Regions from separate parts of the Janthinobacterium sp. Mn2066 genome, predicted to be linked through region 2. Evidence: predicted binding sites of a transcription regulator. Region 2 holds the regulator's gene; each other region holds the start of a gene.
The links. The regulator HrcA, encoded in region 2, represses chaperone genes, less so after heat shock. The targets are predictions, from matches to a motif close to TTAGCACTCNNNNNNNNNGAGTGCTAA.

Region 1: a site for HrcA is predicted at 1,530-1,556, ahead of rpoH (RNA polymerase sigma factor RpoH). Genes of this name have one in related genera too.
Region 3: a site for HrcA is predicted at 4,228-4,254, ahead of groES (co-chaperone GroES). Genes of this name have one in related genera too.

The regions. Positions count from the first base shown of each region.
Region 1 is NZ_JBMOUF010000010.1:61,455-67,025, forward strand. It holds gene ACL9RI_RS19655 (cell division ATP-binding protein FtsE) at 1-217, shown strand, start outside; gene ftsX (permease-like cell division protein FtsX) at 214-1,137, shown strand; gene rpoH (RNA polymerase sigma factor RpoH) at 1,724-2,614, shown strand; gene ACL9RI_RS19670 (hypothetical protein) at 2,705-2,971, opposite strand; gene ACL9RI_RS19675 (hypothetical protein) at 3,160-3,612, shown strand; gene ACL9RI_RS19680 (antibiotic biosynthesis monooxygenase family protein) at 3,625-3,972, opposite strand; gene ACL9RI_RS19685 (cytochrome P450) at 3,969-5,075, opposite strand; gene ACL9RI_RS19690 (ArsR/SmtB family transcription factor) at 5,152-5,571, shown strand, end outside.
Region 2 is NZ_JBMOUF010000003.1:135,286-140,856, forward strand. It holds gene ACL9RI_RS06920 (hypothetical protein) at 1-227, opposite strand, end outside; gene ACL9RI_RS06925 (HAD family hydrolase) at 493-1,218, shown strand; gene hrcA (heat-inducible transcriptional repressor HrcA) at 1,311-2,321, shown strand; gene fur (ferric iron uptake transcriptional regulator) at 2,373-2,804, opposite strand; gene ACL9RI_RS06940 (outer membrane protein assembly factor BamE) at 3,000-3,647, shown strand; gene dapB (4-hydroxy-tetrahydrodipicolinate reductase) at 3,668-4,477, shown strand; gene ACL9RI_RS06950 (MotA/TolQ/ExbB proton channel family protein) at 4,489-5,172, shown strand; gene ACL9RI_RS06955 (ExbD/TolR family protein) at 5,172-5,571, shown strand, end outside.
Region 3 is NZ_JBMOUF010000001.1:432,181-437,751, forward strand. It holds gene ACL9RI_RS01815 (PadR family transcriptional regulator) at 1-92, shown strand, start outside; gene ACL9RI_RS01820 (MFS transporter) at 89-1,321, shown strand; gene ACL9RI_RS01825 (hypothetical protein) at 1,311-1,790, opposite strand; gene groL (chaperonin GroEL) at 1,991-3,640, opposite strand; gene groES (co-chaperone GroES) at 3,691-3,981, opposite strand; gene ACL9RI_RS01840 (hypothetical protein) at 4,499-5,260, shown strand; gene ACL9RI_RS01845 (DUF904 domain-containing protein) at 5,408-5,571, shown strand, end outside.

The DNA.
Region 1 (5,571 bases), on a different contig from region 2:
CAAGGTGCTCGACGCCCTGAAAGCCTTTCATTCGGTGGGGGTAACTTGCCTCATTTCCAGCCACGATGAACAGATGCTGGACGCCGCCGCGCGCGTGATCCACCTGAAAAACGGTCAATTGATTTCCATCGAAAAAGCCACGCAAGCCCCCGTGTTCGCGCCGCCCGATCCCAACTTTGCCCCCGGTTTCGGCAACGTGGAAGGAGAATCGCCATGAGAGGCTGGTTCCGTCAACACCGCTTTGCGCTGGGCTCGGCGCTGATTCATTTGCGCAAGTCGCCGGGCGGCTTTTTGCTGAACGTGTTCGTGGTGGCCATCGCCCTGTCGCTGCCGTTCGCCGGCTTGACCATGCTCGACAATGTACGCCCGATGTCGGAACAGATGTCGGTCGATCCGGAAATGAGCGTGTTCCTGAAAATCGATACGCCACGTGAACAGGCCAAGGGCCTGGCGGGCGAGATCCGCAAGATCGTGCAGGGTAACAAGAAAGCCAAGATCGTCTTCATCCCCCGCGAAGATGCGCTGGACTCGCTGAAAAGCAAGAACGGCCTGGCCGATGTCTTGAATACCCTGGGCGACAATCCCTTGCCTGACAGCTATGTGCTGAAGCTGGACGCTTTTAACAGCGCCACTGAAGCGCAAGACGTCGATGCGGTAGCGGAACAATTGCGCCAGTTGCCCGGTGTGGAATCGGTGCAAGTCGATTCGGCCTGGGTCAAGCGCCTTGCCGCCCTGCTGGGCGTGCTGCGCCTGGTGCTGCTGTTGCTGGCCATTACCCTGGGTGCGGCCGTGATTGCCGTGGTGTTCAATACCATTCGCCTGCAAGTGATGACGCAGCGCGATGAAATCAGCGTCTCCAAGCTGATTGGCGCCACCGACACGTTCATCCACCGGCCGTTTTATTACACGGGCGCCCTGCTGGGCTTGTGCGCAGGCGTGCTGGCGCTGGGCGCCGTGGCACTGGCCTTGCGGCCATTGAATACGGCGATTGCCGAGTTTGCCCGCCTGTATGCGTCGGAATTCCAGCTGGTGCCGCTGGCGCCGCTGCCGATGGCGGCCTTGCTGGCAATGAGCGCCGGCCTGGGCCTGATTGGCGCCTTCCTGTGCGTGCAGCGCCACCTGGCGCGCGTCAATTAAGAACGCCTATCAAAACCTTCTGCGCGTCGAGATTTGCGGCCTGCGATGCTCACTACCTCGGCGGCCCCGTGCAAGCACGGCTCCGCTTCTCAGCCACAACTCTCATCCGCTCGCTACGGTTTTGTTAGGCATTGTAAATCTGTTGTACAGGGCGGCACTACCGGCGCCGCCCTTCTCTCTCCATACTCCCCATCCATTGCCATAAATTCACTTGATATTTAGCAAGTATTCTTAAGGTTCGCTTCAGGCAAGTCCCGTAGACTGGCTTCATCAAAAAGTGTCTGGCATATGCAACAACGGCCCAGGCTGGGGCTTGCAGGGGCCATGTGGTCTCATTATCAAGTATCACAGGGCCATAGTATTTAGGCTATCAGGGTGATTAGAGGAGCCGATTGGCACTCATCACCAGAGAGTGCTAATATATGGCATACCGTTAGCAGAACAGTCATGCCACCAAGATCAGATGGTGGCGCCATCTGCCAAGAACAAGAGCATCACGATCAGATACAGCAACTGACAGAACACACAATGGCGCCATGTACAACACATGGCCACAGGGAACGAAGCAAGACTACGAGGAGTAAACATGACGACGATGTCCGCACTGGTTCCGAGCAAGAGTAATGCACTGGGCCTCGGTTTTACCGGCAATCTGGGCAATATCGATGCCTATATTTCGGCCGTGAACCGTCTGCCCATGTTGACCCACGAAGAAGAAATCTCGCTGGCCACGCGCCTGCGCGAAAAAAATGATCTGGGTGCCGCCCAGGAGCTGGTGCTGTCGCATCTGCGCCTGGTGGTGTCGATTGCCCGCGGCTACCTCGGTTATGGCTTGCCGCACGCCGACCTGATTCAGGAAGGCAATATTGGTTTGATGAAAGCCGTCAAGCGTTTCGACCCGAACCAGGGCGTGCGCCTGGTGTCGTACGCCATGCACTGGGTGAAAGCCGAGATGCATGAGTACATCCTGAAAAACTGGCGCCTGGTCAAAGTGGCGACGACGAAAGCCCAGCGCAAGCTGTTCTTCAATCTGCGCAGCCACAAGACGGGCCTGGACGCGATGACGCCGAAACAGATCGATGCGCTGGCCAAGCTGCTCGATGTGAAACGCGAAGAAGTGATCGAGATGGAAACCCGCCTGAGCGGCCGCGACATCGCGCTGGAATCGCCGAGCGACGATGAAGATGACAAGTTTTCGCCGATCGCCTACCTGTCGTCGGAGCAAAGCGAACCGACCAAGGTACTGGAAGCGGAACAAGTAACGCGTTTGCAATCGGAAGGCCTGGAAACAGCGCTGGGCAAGCTCGATGACCGTTCGCGCCGCATCATCGAAGCGCGCTGGCTGGCCAACGACGACGGTTCGGGCGCCACCTTGCATACGCTGGCGGAAGAGTTCGGCGTATCGGCCGAACGCATCCGCCAGATCGAAGTGGCGGCATTGAAAAAAATGAAGGGCGCGCTGGCCGCGTATATGTAACAACGCAGCAAAGCCGCAGTAAAAAAGGCGCCGCAAGGCGCCTTTTCCATTGTTCTTCGATATTTAGCAACAGGCCAATATTTCTTGCAGCTATGCTGCAGCGAGGCCCTTGGTCAACACCTCAGCGACGGCTTGATTCAAGTCCACGCCGCGCTCCTTGGCCAGGTTTTGCAATTGCAACACCAGCTCGCTGTTGAGCTTGACAGCGAATGGCACCAGGCCCAGGGCCTGGTCGCGCTTGCGCTGCTCGCGGCGGTCGACGACCGCCGCTTCCTTGCCGAAGGCGCCAGCGCCGGGAACATGCATCTTTCCCATCAATTTCTTGGCATCGCTTTTGGCCAGGTCGGTTTTTTTCATGGTTGTTTCCTGATTTTCAAAACAGCCATTCTACGCAGTAATCATGGCGCCGCGTAGCCGGCGCCGCAATTCATCGGCATGGCGCCAGGAGAGCGCCTGAAAAATAACATTTTGTTATTATCATTTTAATCTTATGCGTGCAGGGCACGCCAAGGACGCCTTAGCGATCAGTACCTGAAAGGAAAAACATGTCTTATCTGAGCCACACCTATCGTCGCCTGGTCTTGCCTCTATTCATCGCCTGCCTGGCCGTGCTGGCCGGCTGCGGTGCCCCCAGCAGCGCCAGCGATGCCGAAAACACCCCGCGCATGGTGACGCAAGTACTGACACCGGGCCAGCAAGTGACCATCACGGCCACCGATACCCTGAAACTGGAGCGCGTCAACGACAGCCGCTGCCGCAAGGGCGCCGTCTGCGTCTGGAAGGGCTATGTCAGCTACAGTTTTAGCCTGATCGGCAAGACGGCCACTACCGACATCACCCTGTCCGACTCGATGCCCGGCGGCGCCAGTTCCGTCACCGTCAATCACCTGACCTTTACCCTGCTCGACGTCGATCCGGACACCCCGCCCGCCATGAATGCGGCCGAGCCTGTCTATCGGGTAAAGGTCAGGATTACGCAGAACGCCGTACCACGCTAAACACGCTAAGCGCTAAGCCTGGTGGCGCTGGCGGCTGTCCGGCGGAGCCTGCTGCCGGTCCTGCATGCCGTAATCGCGCACCACGCTGGCGATGCGCAGCCGGTAATCGTCAAACACACCCTGCCGTCCCGCGCTCTGCGCCGCGCGATGTGCTTCCAGCTGCCGCCATTGGACCAGCGCCGCCTCATCGCGAAAGAACGATAGCGACAATAATTTGCCCGGCTCGCTCAGGCTGCTGAAGCGCTCGATGGAAATAAAACCATCGACTTCATCGAGCAAGGGGCGCAAGGATGCGGCCAGGTCCAGATAATGCCCGCGCCCATCGGCACTGGGCCAGACTTCGGATATCACGGCAATCATGCTGCTGCTCCTTCCATGAATACGGGTATGCGGGCATTCAACGATGGCTGGTAGCGCCAGGCCAGCGGCATGCCGGCGAGGACATCGGCCCAGGCCTGCAGACACGCCGCCGCCATCGTCTGCGCCAGTTGCTGGCCCGGACAGGCATGTCGTCCATGGCCATACGCGAGGATGGGCGAAACGGGACGCTGCAGCATGAAGTGGCCCGGCTCTGCATGCACGCTGGCATCGTGGCCGGCGCTGGCCAGCAGCACCAATATCATCTGTCCTTGCGGCAAGGCTGCCCCGCCGATTTCCAGTGCACATGCCGTATGGCGGCGCGTATTGTGGATCGACGGATCGTGCCGGCTCACTTCCCGCAGCATGGCTGGCCATAAACTGGGGTCGGCCTGCAGTTGCGCCTGCAAACCCGTTTGCAGGCGCAAGGCCAGCACGGCATTGCCGATCAGGCCAGCCGTCGCTTCACAGGTTTGCGACAGCAAGCCAATCAGATTGACCAGCAAGCTGTCCGGCACGGACTCACCCAGCAACAATTTAAACCGTTGCAACAACGATGCGGCAGCCACCTGCGCGCCAGCCAGCTGATCGCTGTTGGACAGCGGCGACAGACAGGCCACAAAGTCACGCGTCCAGCTGGCCAGCTGCGGCCATTGCGCAGGCGCAAAGCCCAGCAAGCCTGCCATGCCAAACAGCGGTAATTCAAACATGGCTTGATTCAGGCTGGCGGCACCGGTGGGGAGATGATCTCGGGCAATCTGCAGCGTGCTGTGACGCAGGCGCGCCAGGTCCACCTGGCCCAGCATACTAGCCAGCACTTGTTTCGGCACAGCATGGCGCGCCCCGTCATTCATGCGCACCAGCTCGGCAAAGATCGCCCCGCAGGACGTGCCCGCCAGGTTTTCCGGCACCGCCATGCCCGGTGGGCGCACGCGGCAATCGACATGCTCCAGCACGGCTTGTACGCCGGCCGCTCCCGTCGCCAGCCAGCAATCGAGCTGAGCGTCGAAATGCAGCGGCGGGCCTTCCGCCAGGCGCCGATAATACGCATAGGGCGCCGCATGCGTGACAGCGGCGAGCGGGTGGGCAGGATCGTTGGCGAACATGGCGTTTCCATTGCGATGAAGATAAGACGCGAGTATGCTGGCCAGATGACGACTACACTTCGCTCAGGAACGAATCATGGATGACAGCAGCGCTCCCCACACGGCCGATGCCAGCCTGGCGCAACTGGCCGGCGCCATCGCCGAACCGGCCCGCGCGCGCATGCTGTGCGCGCTGCTGGACGGCCATGCGCGCACGGCCACCGAATTGTCGGTGCTGGCGGAGGTGGGCGCCTCGACGGCCAGCGCGCATCTGGGCCGCTTGCGCGACGACGGCTTGCTCTCGGTCGTGGCGCAAGGCAAGCACCGTTACTATCGGCTGGCCAGCAGCGAGGTGGGCCAGGCGCTCGAAGCGCTGCTGGTGGTGGCCGGCGCACCGCGCCAGCCCTTCATGCCCGGTACGCCGGACCGTTTGCGCCATGCGCGCACCTGCTACGACCATATGGCCGGCACGGTGGCCGTCACCTTGCACGACCAGCTGTGCGCGCGGGGCTGGTTG
Region 2 (5,571 bases):
ATGGTGATGTTATAGCTGTCGTCGGTATTGAGCAGGGTGTTAAAGGTGAAAGTGGTGGAACCCGAGGTAATCGGCAGCGATTCGCTGCCATTCTGGAGAATCAGTCCATCTTTTGCCAGGCCGGTGACGCTGCCGGTCAGATACAGATTGCCGCCGCCGCCGCCACAGGCTGCCAGAGTGACGGCGCAAGCCGCCGCCAGCATCGAGCGCAGGTACAAATTTTTCATACATTCTCCAAAACGAATTAAGTAGGGTAGCGCAACACGGACGCTGGCGCCGTATTGGAATGGCGCCTATTTTAGTCTATCTGGCAAGCCGATTGATCTCGCCTTGTATCTCCCTGTAACAATTTTTCGCGTCAAAGCGTGTGTGGCTGCCGATTTCACCCCCATTTGTCAAGCACGCAAGCATGCCGTCAGCCCCGATCAATGCGACAATAACCATAAGCCGTGCGATTGCGTGCGGCACTTTTTGTGAATGATTCGATATCTGATGTCCGTTGCTAATAAAAAAACTGTCGTACCGCCGAAGGCCATCCTGTTCGACCTCGATGATACGCTGTGGCCCATCGCGCCCGTGATCGCGGCGGCGGAAGTCGTGCTACACGATTGGCTGACTGCCCACGCGCCCAAGGTGGCGCAGCAATTTTCCATCGAGGCCATGCGCCAGCAGCGGCTGGTCTTGCTGGAGGCGCAGCCGCAGCTGCATGGCAATCTGATCGAGGTGCGGCGCGCCGGCTTGCGCTCGGCCTTCGCGGCGGCCGGTGAAGATCCGGCCTTGATCGAGGCGGCGCTCCGGCATTTCATGGCTGCCCGCAACCAGGTCACGCCCTATGACGACGTGTTGCCTGGCCTGGCCTGGCTGCAGCAGCGTTTGCTGGTCGGTTCCATCTCGAACGGCAATGCCGATCTTGATATTATCGGCCTGGCGCAGCATTTCAGGATATCGATCGCCGCCGCCGACTTTGGCGTGCCCAAGCCCGACGCCACGATCTTCCTGGCGGGCTGTGAAGCGCTGGGTGTGGCGCCGCACGAGGCCGTGTATGTGGGGGACGATCTGTATTTCGATGTCACGGGTGCCCAGAATGCCGGCATGCGCGCCGTCTGGATGAATCGCCGCGGTAGCGACGCCCATCTGGCCGCCGGGGTGCAGCCCGACGCGATTTGCGCCAACTTTGACGAATTGCTGTTCTGGCTACAGGGGCAATTGGAAGATTGATGACCGCAGGCCGGGCGAACGTGCATAATAGCTACTTCAGGGCGCATCAAGCTGCCCTTGCGTACCAGAACATTGTTTAAATAAACAACATCATGCAACTCGATAACCGTGCCCAAACACTGCTGAAAGCCCTGGTCGAGCGATACATCGCCGACGGCCTGCCGGTCGGTTCGCGCGCCTTGTCGAAGATTTCCGGCCTGGATCTGTCGCCGGCGACCATCCGCAATATCATGGCGGATCTGGAAGAGCTCGGCTATGTGTCCAGCCCGCATACCTCGGCCGGCCGCATTCCCACGCCGCGCGGCTATCGCATCTTTGTCGACACTTTGCTGACCGTCAAGCACCTGGACGAACATCTGGTGGAGTCGCGCCTGCAATTGCAGACGCCGCAAAAAACCATCGCCAATGCGGCGCAGATGTTGTCGTCGCTGTCGCAATTTGCCGGCGTGGTGCTCAGCCCGCGCCGTGAATCGGTGTTCCAGCAGATAGAATTTTTGCGCTTGTCCGAAAAACGCATCCTGCTCGTCATCGTCGGGCCGGGCGGCGACGTGCAAAACCGCCTGCTGTTGACGGAGGCGGACTATACGCCGGCGCAACTGGTGCAATCGGCCAACTATATCAACCAGAATTATGGCGGCCTGTCGTTCGACATGGTGCGCGTGCGCCTGCAAAGCGAGTTGCGCCAGTTGCGCGACGACATGGGCTGCCTGATGCAGGCGGCCGTCGAGGCGGGCAGTGAAGTGATGGCCGACCATAGCGATGACATGGTGATCTCGGGCGAGCGCAACTTGCTCAGCGTGAGCGATCTGTCATCGAACATGCATTCGCTGCGCCAGATGTTCGATATGTTCGAGCAAAAGACGGGCTTGATGCAGTTGCTGGACGTATCGAGCAAGGCGACGGGCGTGCAGATTTTTATCGGCGGCGAATCGAACCTGGTGCCGATGGATGAAATGAGCGTGGTGACGGCGCCGTATGAAGTCAACGGCAAGATCGTGGGCACCCTGGGCGTGATCGGCCCGACGCGCATGGCGTATGAACGGGTGATTCCGATTGTCGATATCACGGCCAAGCTGTTATCCAACGCGCTTAGCCATCATTGAGCGAGATCAGTACTGCGCCGGCCGCGCCCTTGCGGGAACGGCCGGCATGCGTCAGGCTGCTTTATGGGGGCAAGCCGTCTTGATGCAGTTGCCGTAAATGGCCAAAGCATGTTCGGCGATTTTAAAGCCGCGCTCTTCGGCGACTTTTTGCTGGCGGATTTCGATTTCTTCGTCGAAGAATTCTTCCACGCGGCCACAGTCCAGACAGACCAGGTGGTCGTGGTGGGAACCTTCGTTGAGCTCGAAAATCGCCTTGCCGGTTTCAAAATGGTTGCGGTTAAGCAAGCCAGCCTGTTCGAACTGGGTCAGGACACGGTAGACAGTTGCCAAACCGACATCCATATTGTCGGCCAGCAGAATCTTGTAGACGTCTTCTGCTGTCAGGTGGCGTACCGGGCTACTCTGGAAGATATCGAGTATCTTCAGCCTTGGCAGGGTCGCTTTCAGGCCGCTTGCCTTGAGATCACTAGGATTGTTACTCATGTTTGTTGCTCGTATGTGGGTCAGGTGCTTTATCATATAGCGTTTTAGCGGGGAGTGCCAAAATATGCATTTTTTGGCGGGCCGGTCACTCCTGGCGTTTTGTTCATCAAATTGAGGTCATTTATGCGCGTAACACCGGCTGTATTGCCATCTCCCTGGCACCGTATTTCATTTCGAGCACCAGTCGTGGCAGGCATGGTCTGTGTTGCATTGACAATGTCTGGCTGTGCCAGCCGTGGCATTCTGGGCGAAAAGCCTGCTGTTACCCTCAAGGAAGGCAAGGAAGTCGTGCCTGATAGTGGCGCGCAAACAACCACCATTACGCCGCTGCAGAAATTCATGTGGTTTTTCTCGCCCTACCGCCCAGTGATTCAGCAAGGCAACTTTGTTTCTGAAGAAATGCTGGCGCAGCTGAAGGTCGGCATGACGCGCGACCAGGTCCGCTTCATCCTCGGCACTTCGCTGCTGACCGATATCTTCCATGCCGACCGCTGGGATTACCCTTTCCGCCTGGCCAAGGGCAATGGCGAAACCACCAGCAGCCGCGTGGTCGTGTACTTTGACAAGGATGGCAAGGTAGCGCGCTTCGAAGGCGGCAATTTGCCGACCGAGAAAGAATACATCGACCGTATCGCTGGCCCATCGCCGTTCGCCAAGGTCGCCAAGGCCGATGCGCCGGCCGCCGTCGCGCCGTCGCCCGTGGCGCCTAGCGCCGTGCCGGTGCCAGCCGATGCCGCACCTGGTATTCCAGTGAGCAAGCCTGATGCAGTGCCGGCCCCTGCACCGGCGCCGGAAGCAGCCCCTGCACCTGCGGCGACGCCGGCCGCTGAGCCCACCAAATAAGTAGCAGCAAGAGAAACAACATGACTCAATTGAAAATTGCAATCGCCGGCGCCAGTGGCCGCATGGGCCATATCCTGATCGAAGCGGTGGGCAATGCGCCCGACGCCGTGCTGGCCGGCGCGCTCGATATCGCCGCCTCGCCAGCCGTAGGCCAGGACGCCGCTGCCTTCCTGGGCAAACCTGCTGGCGTGCTGATCGAATCGGATCTGGCCAAGGGCCTGGCCAACGCCGATTACCTGATCGATTTCACGCGCCCGGAAGGCACGTTGCAGCATCTGGCCTACTGCGCCGAACATGGTATCAAGATGATCATCGGCACCACCGGTTTCGATGCGGCAGGCAAGGCAGCGATTGCCGCCGCCGCCGAAAAAACCGCCATCATGTTCGCGCCGAACATGAGCGTGGGTGTTAACGTCACCTTGAAACTGCTGGAACTGGCCGCGAAAAGCTTGTCTGAAGGCTACGACATTGAAATCGTCGAAGCCCATCACCGTCACAAGGTCGATGCACCGTCGGGCACTGCCCTGCAAATGGGCGAAGTGGTGGCTGGCGCGCTGGGCCGCGACCTGAAGGAATGCGCCGTCTATGGCCGTGAAGGCGTGACGGGCGAGCGCGATCCATCGACGATCGGCTTTGCCACCATCCGTGGCGGCGATATCGTGGGCGACCATACGGTGCTGTTTGCCGGCATTGGCGAACGCATCGAGATCAGCCATAAATCGAGCAGCCGCGTTACCTACGCGCACGGCGCCCTGCGCGCCGCGCGTTTCCTGGCCGACAAGCCGACCGGCCTGTTCGACATGCAAGATGTGCTGGCGCTGAAAAACTAGGACTAGCGATCATGGCGCCAGGCACAGTGAATCACTTGAGCCTGGCGCAATACTGGAACCAGGGTGACGCCGCCAGTCACTGTGTGGCGTATGTCCTGCTGGCCATGTCCCTGCTGAGCTGGTATCTGATGCTGAGCAAGGGTGTCTCCGCCTGGCATATACGGCGCGGCGCCCGCCATCTGCCTTATTTTTGGGCAGCGCCCAGGCTGGACGATGGCCTGGCCGTGCTGGCGCTGGGCGATACCGAGCGCATTTATCTGCCCTTGGCGCAAGTCCAGGCCCAGGCCCGGCAAGGCAAGGCATCGCTGGACGCCAGCTTGCCGCTTGCCGATCAATTGACGCGCTTGTTGCGCGATGCCATACAGCATGCCACCGTGCGCCTGGAATGGGGCTTGACCCCCCTGGCGTCGATCGGCGCCACGGCGCCGTTTGTCGGTTTGCTGGGGACGGTCTGGGGCATTTATCATGCGCTGGCGACCGTGTCGCAGGGGGGCGCCTTGCGGGTGGAGCAATTGGCGGGCCCGGTCGGCGAAGCCTTGATCATGACGGCGGCCGGCTTGCTGGTGGCCATCCCTGCCGTGCTGGCCTATAACGGCCTGAACCGGATCAACCGCCTGACCCTGGCCGAACTCGATGCCTTTGCGCATGATCTGCATGCATATGCGCTCGTGCACATGCAGCACAAGGAGGCATGATGGCGTTCGGCGCTTTCCAGCAGGGGCGATACCAGAACCCCGCGATGGTTGACATCAATGTCACGCCCATGGTCGATGTGATGCTGGTCTTGCTGGTGATTTTTATCCTGGCCGCGCCCGTGTTCACGCAAGCGCTGCAGCTGGAATTGCCACAAGCCAATGTCAATGCGGCAGCGGCGCCCGGCGAGACGGTCACGCTGGCGCTCGATGCAGACGGGCGTCTGTTCTGGAATAATCAGGCGGTGACTTCGACCATGCTGGAGGCGCGCCTGGCGCAGGCGGCGCGGCAGGCCACGCCGCCGCAGTTGCAATTGCGCATCGATAAGCATACCCGCTATGAAGCGGTGGCCCAGCTGATGGCCGCCGCCCAGTCCCACGGGTTGCACCGGCTCGGATTTG
Region 3 (5,571 bases), on a different contig from region 2:
GCGGGCGTCATGACGCGCCCGGTGCTACCCGTCTCGACGCCATCTGCGCCATCCTGCGCCAGGCCAGGAAAGATATCGAGGAGCTGGGATGACAACCTTGACCCCTGCCCGCGAACGCTGGCTGCTGTGGCTGTTGGCCCTGACGCAATTTACCGTCATCATGGATTTCATGGTGATGATGCCGCTGGCGCCCCAGCTGATGCACGCATTCGATATCGGCCCGGCCACCGTGTCGGGCGCCGTCTCGGCCTATGCCTGGTGCGCGGGCTTGTCCGGCTTGCTGGCGGCTACGTATATCGACCGCTTCGACCGTAAAAAGCTGCTGCTGGCCATGTTTTGCCTGTTTACCGTGTCCAACCTGGCGTGTGCCGTGGCGCCCAACTTCCATGTGCTGATCTGGTCGCGCGCGTTTGCGGGACTCACCGGCGGGGTCCTGGGCGCCATCATCATGGCCATCATCGGCGACGTGATCCCGGCCGAGCGGCGCGGTGCGGCCACCGGCATCGTCATGACCTCGTTTGCGATGGCGGCCGTGGCGGGCGTGCCGATCGGCGTGGTGCTGGCCGCCCACTTCGGCTGGGCTTCGCCATTCTATTTGCTGGTCATCCTGTCATTGCTGATCTGGCTGGCCGCTTCGCGTGTGCTGCCTTCCCTGAATGCGCATCTGGCAGGGCCGAAAACGCCGTTGACGCAAGTGTTGCCGAACTTGCTGGCGCTGTTCCGCGAACGCCGCCACCTCGATGCGTTTGCCTTGTCCATCGTCAACATGACGGCGTCGATGCTGGTGATCCCGTTTATTTCACCGGTGCTGGTGGGCAATCTCGGTATCGCCCCGGCCGATGTCACCTGGGTCTACCTGGCCGGCGGTTGCGCCACCTTGTTTACGGCGCGCCTGATCGGGCGCTGGGCAGATAAAGCGGGCAAGCAGCAGGTGTACCGCTGGATCGCCCTGCTGTCTATCCTGCCCATGCTGTTGATCACGCATTTGCCGCAACTGCCCTTGCTGGCGCTGCTGGTGGTGTTTCCGTTCTTCATGACCCTGGTCTCGGGCCGCACCATCCCGTTGCAAGCCTTGCTGACGACCATCCCGCAGCCGCAGAAGCGGGGCGCTTTCCTCAGTGTGAATTCTGCGCTGCAGCAGCTGGGCAGCGGCCTGGGCGCCTTGCTGGGCGGCCTGACCCTGTCGACCGATGCGGCCGGCCATATCAGCGGCTACGGCGTCAATGGCTGGGTGGCGGCAGCGTTGTCGCTGTTGACGGTGTGGTGGGTATCGCGGGTGAAAAGTGCTGCTGTTGTTACGCCTGCGGCTGTTACTGGGTAGCTACGCGGTCCATGGGCGCGCTTTCCTGGCGCCAGCGCTCCAGGCTCAGCACTTCATCGCTGGCCGTGTCGTCCACCAGGATATGCTTGCCGTCGGGCGTGACGAGGAAGCTTTCCCAGTGGTGGGCCGCTTCCGGCGTGTTTTCAAAAAAACTCAGCTGGTAATAGGACTGGCCCTCGACCAGGCGCTGTTCGGGGGCCGTCAGCATCACGGCGCCATGCGCGCGTCCGTCGGACACTTTTTCGATATGCGCGGCCCAGGCCTTCAATTCCGGCAGCGCCATCAGGGCCGTGACGGCCTGTTCTTCCGGCCGCGCTGCCGCTTTTCCTGCTGTGGCTGCTTCCTGGCGTTCCTGCGGCGCCGATGGCGCATGCTGGTACACATAGAAGGCCGCCAGTGCGGCAGCCAGCAGGCCAGCCAGGGTGCCGGCAATGATGGCGGTTTTGGAGGAGGAGGCGCGTGACGGCATGGCGGTTTGCATGAGGTGGATGATGGCGGCCATGCTAAAGCAAAAAGTACCAACGGGCAAAAAAAGACGAAAAAAAAGCCACCTTCCGAAGAAGGTGGCTGTGGGGCCGCCGATGTCGCGCCAGCAGTTTTTGGCCCGCTGGCGCTGTGCCGGCGTAGGCAGCCCTGCGCGCCGTCGCCTGCGCGCAGGGCTGCAGGACATTACATCATGCCGTCCATGCCACCCATGCCGCCCATGCCACCCATGCCGCCGCCCATGCCGCCAGCTGCCTTGTCGTCAGCGATTTCGCAGACCATGCAGTCGGTCGTCAGCATCAGCGAAGCGATCGAAGCAGCGTTTTGCAGCGCCGAACGGGTTACTTTGGCTGGGTCCAGCACGCCCATTTCCACCATGTCGCCATAGGTGCCGTTGGCTGCGTTGTAGCCGTAGTTGCCCGAGCCAGCCAACACAGCTGCCACGACCACCGAAGCTTCTTCGCCGGCGTTTTGCACGATCATGCGCAGTGGCTCTTCCATTGCGCGCAGGACGATCTTGATACCGGCGTCCTGGTCGGCGTTGTCGCCTTTGATCGAGATGTTGGCGCGTGCGCGCAGCAGGGCTACGCCGCCGCCTGGCACGATGCCTTCTTCCACGGCAGCGCGGGTAGCGTGCAGTGCATCTTCAACGCGGGCTTTTTTCTCTTTCATTTCGACTTCGGTGGCTGCGCCAACCTTGATCACGGCAACGCCGCCAGCCAGTTTGGCGACGCGCTCTTGCAGTTTTTCACGGTCGTAGTCCGAGGTCGCTTCTTCGATCTGTACGCGTACTTGTTTCACGCGTGCTTCGATCGAGGCAGCTTCGCCGGCACCATCGATGACGATGGTGTTTTCCTTGCCCACTTCGATGCGTTTCGCCTGGCCCAGTTCGGCCAGGGTTACTTTTTCCAGGGTCAGGCCGACTTCTTCAGCGATCACCTGGCCGCCGGTCAGGACAGCGATGTCTTCCAGCATGGCTTTGCGGCGGTCGCCGAAGCCTGGTGCTTTCACTGCGCAGGTTTTCAGGATGCCGCGGATGTTGTTCACAACCAGGGTAGCCAGCGCTTCGCCTTCGATGTCTTCTGCGATGATCAGCAGTGGACGGCCAGCTTTGGCGACTTGTTCCAGTACCGGCAGCAGGTCACGGATGTTCGAGATTTTCTTGTCGCACAGCAGCACGAATGGGCTGTCCAGGACGGCAACTTGTTTCTCTTGGTTGTTGATGAAGTATGGCGACAGGTAGCCACGGTCGAATTGCATACCTTCAACGATATCGAGTTCGTCGTTCAGCGATTTGCCGTCTTCCACGGTGATCACGCCTTCTTTGCCGACTTTTTCCATCGCTTCAGCGATACGCTCGCCGATCGATGCATCCGAGTTGGCCGAAATCGAACCGACTTGGGCGATTTCTTTGGTGGTGGTGCAAGGACGGGCGATTTTCGCCAGTTCTTCCACGGTGGCAGCAACTGCCTTGTCGATGCCGCGTTTCAGGTCCATCGGGTTCATGCCGGCGGCAACGAACTTCATGCCTTCGCGCACGATGGCTTGTGCCAGCACGGTGGCGGTGGTGGTGCCGTCGCCGGCATTGTCGCTGGTGCGGGAAGCTACTTCCTTGACCATTTGCGCGCCCATGTTCATGAGCTTGTCTTTCAGTTCGACTTCTTTCGCAACCGACACGCCATCCTTGGTCACGGTAGGGGCGCCGAACGAGCGCTCCAGTACCACGTTACGGCCTTTAGGGCCCAGGGTAACTTTGACTGCGTTGGCGAGGATGTTGACGCCTTCAACCATTTTGGCGCGCGCTGCGTCGCCGAAAACTACTTCTTTAGCTGCCATGTTAATTCTCCAGAAATTTCAGGATGTAGATGTCTACAACGTGGAAACAATTACTTGACGACGATCGCCATGATGTCTTCTTCGCGCATAACCAGCAGCTCATCGCCGTCAACTTTGACGGTTTGGCCAGCGTATTTGCCGAACAGGACGCGGTCGCCTACTTTGACATCCAGAGGACGGACTTTGCCGTCGTCGAGAATCTTGCCATTGCCTACGGCAAGGACTTCGCCTTGATCCGGTTTTTCAGCAGCTGCATCAGGGATGATGAGGCCGGACGCAGTCTTGGTTTCCTGGTCGAGGCGTTTGACGATAACGCGATCGTTCAATGGGCGCAGATTCATACAAAACTCCTTAAAGTTCAATGGATAAGTATTGCTTAGTGGTAAAACCAGCCCGGCACGAAGCCAGGCCTGCTTTCAGTTGACTGCCATTGAAACAACAGCTGCAACCGTTCAGTAAGCCTCATGCCATATTGATGTTGCCTGGCGTCTTGCGGTCTCGCGTCATGGCGTCGCCCACCAGTCGCGTAGCTTGCCGTTCGCTGAGCAAACACCAGCATTGCTTGAGGATTACTAGGAAAGAGTTTGTTAGCACTCTCTACTAACGAGTGCCAATTATAGGGACGGTAGGGGTCTTATTCAAGAGCTTATTCCGAATGGGTATATGCTTAAACGCTACGTGCAGCCTGCATTTGCACGGGGTTTGCGCTGACGCAAGCCTCTTTCCCGGGCGTCAGCAGCAAACGCGACTGTAGCATGGGCGATGGCCGGGGCCCGTTCCTGTACGGATGGCTTGCAGTATTTTGGCTATTAAATTTGCTAAGATGATTGCGATTGCATATCAAACATCAAAATTATTATGAAAAAGAAACCAACAACAGCGATCTTTTCTCCCGTAATCTCGCGCTTGCTGGGCGGCGCCGTGATCGGCCTGGCCTGCATGGGCACGGCCAGTGCGCAAACGGCGACCATCCTCGACGAGCTGACGATCGCCAGCCTGACGCCGCTGGAAAAGGAAATGTTGCTCAACGATTTATTCAACGACTTGAACAAGGACGATGACGATCAAGAAGCCCATGTTTGGAGTAACGGCGGCGGCAGCGACAAGGCCCATCTGGTGACGGTGACGTATAACTTCGGCAACTCCGGCTTGACCGAACATAGCCTGCAGGCGCACGCCTGCCGCGACCTGAAATTCATCGTCACGGCCGCTGGCAAGACGCAGGACCTGAGCCGCCGTACCTGTTCGCAAGATAGCGGACGCTGGGATGTGCAGGGCAAGGATGCGGCGCCCGTGGCTTATCCACCGTTTTTGTCCGATATCACGGTGGCCAAGCTGAACGAGAAGGAGAAACAGGCGCTGCTCGAGGCGGCCGAAACCGTCTTGCGCGACAATGAGGAAGGTGTGGCCAGTAGCTGGAGCAACCAGGGCCTGGGCAATCCCGTGCCCCTGAAAGTGAGCCTGGCGCCATCGAACACGGGCGCCAAGCCGGGGAGTTACCACACCTGCCGCGACCTGACGATGATATTGGATGGCAAGGGTGGTACGCAAACCTTGCAGCGCCGCTCCTGCGAGAATCGCACGCACACTTTTGACATCGTGCCAGGACATGAAAAGTGATGCCGCGTGAACCATAAGAAGTAAGCAGTGGCTTACCCGTGGTGGCTGCCGGGCTGCCGCTGCGGGGTCTGGAAAACCGTTCTTTCACGACAACAGCACTGTATTGATGTAAATATGTGTGACAGCGGTGTGATTCGATTGACGCCCATGGAGCGTCCGCCCTATAGTGGCGGGATGATTTCCGAATTCAACGAATTATCCGACAAAATCGGCTTGCTGGCCGAAATGACCCATGCGCTGCGTCGTGAAAACGCGCAACTGCGCAAGGACAATATTGCCTTGTCCGCTGACAACGCCATGTATGTGCAGCG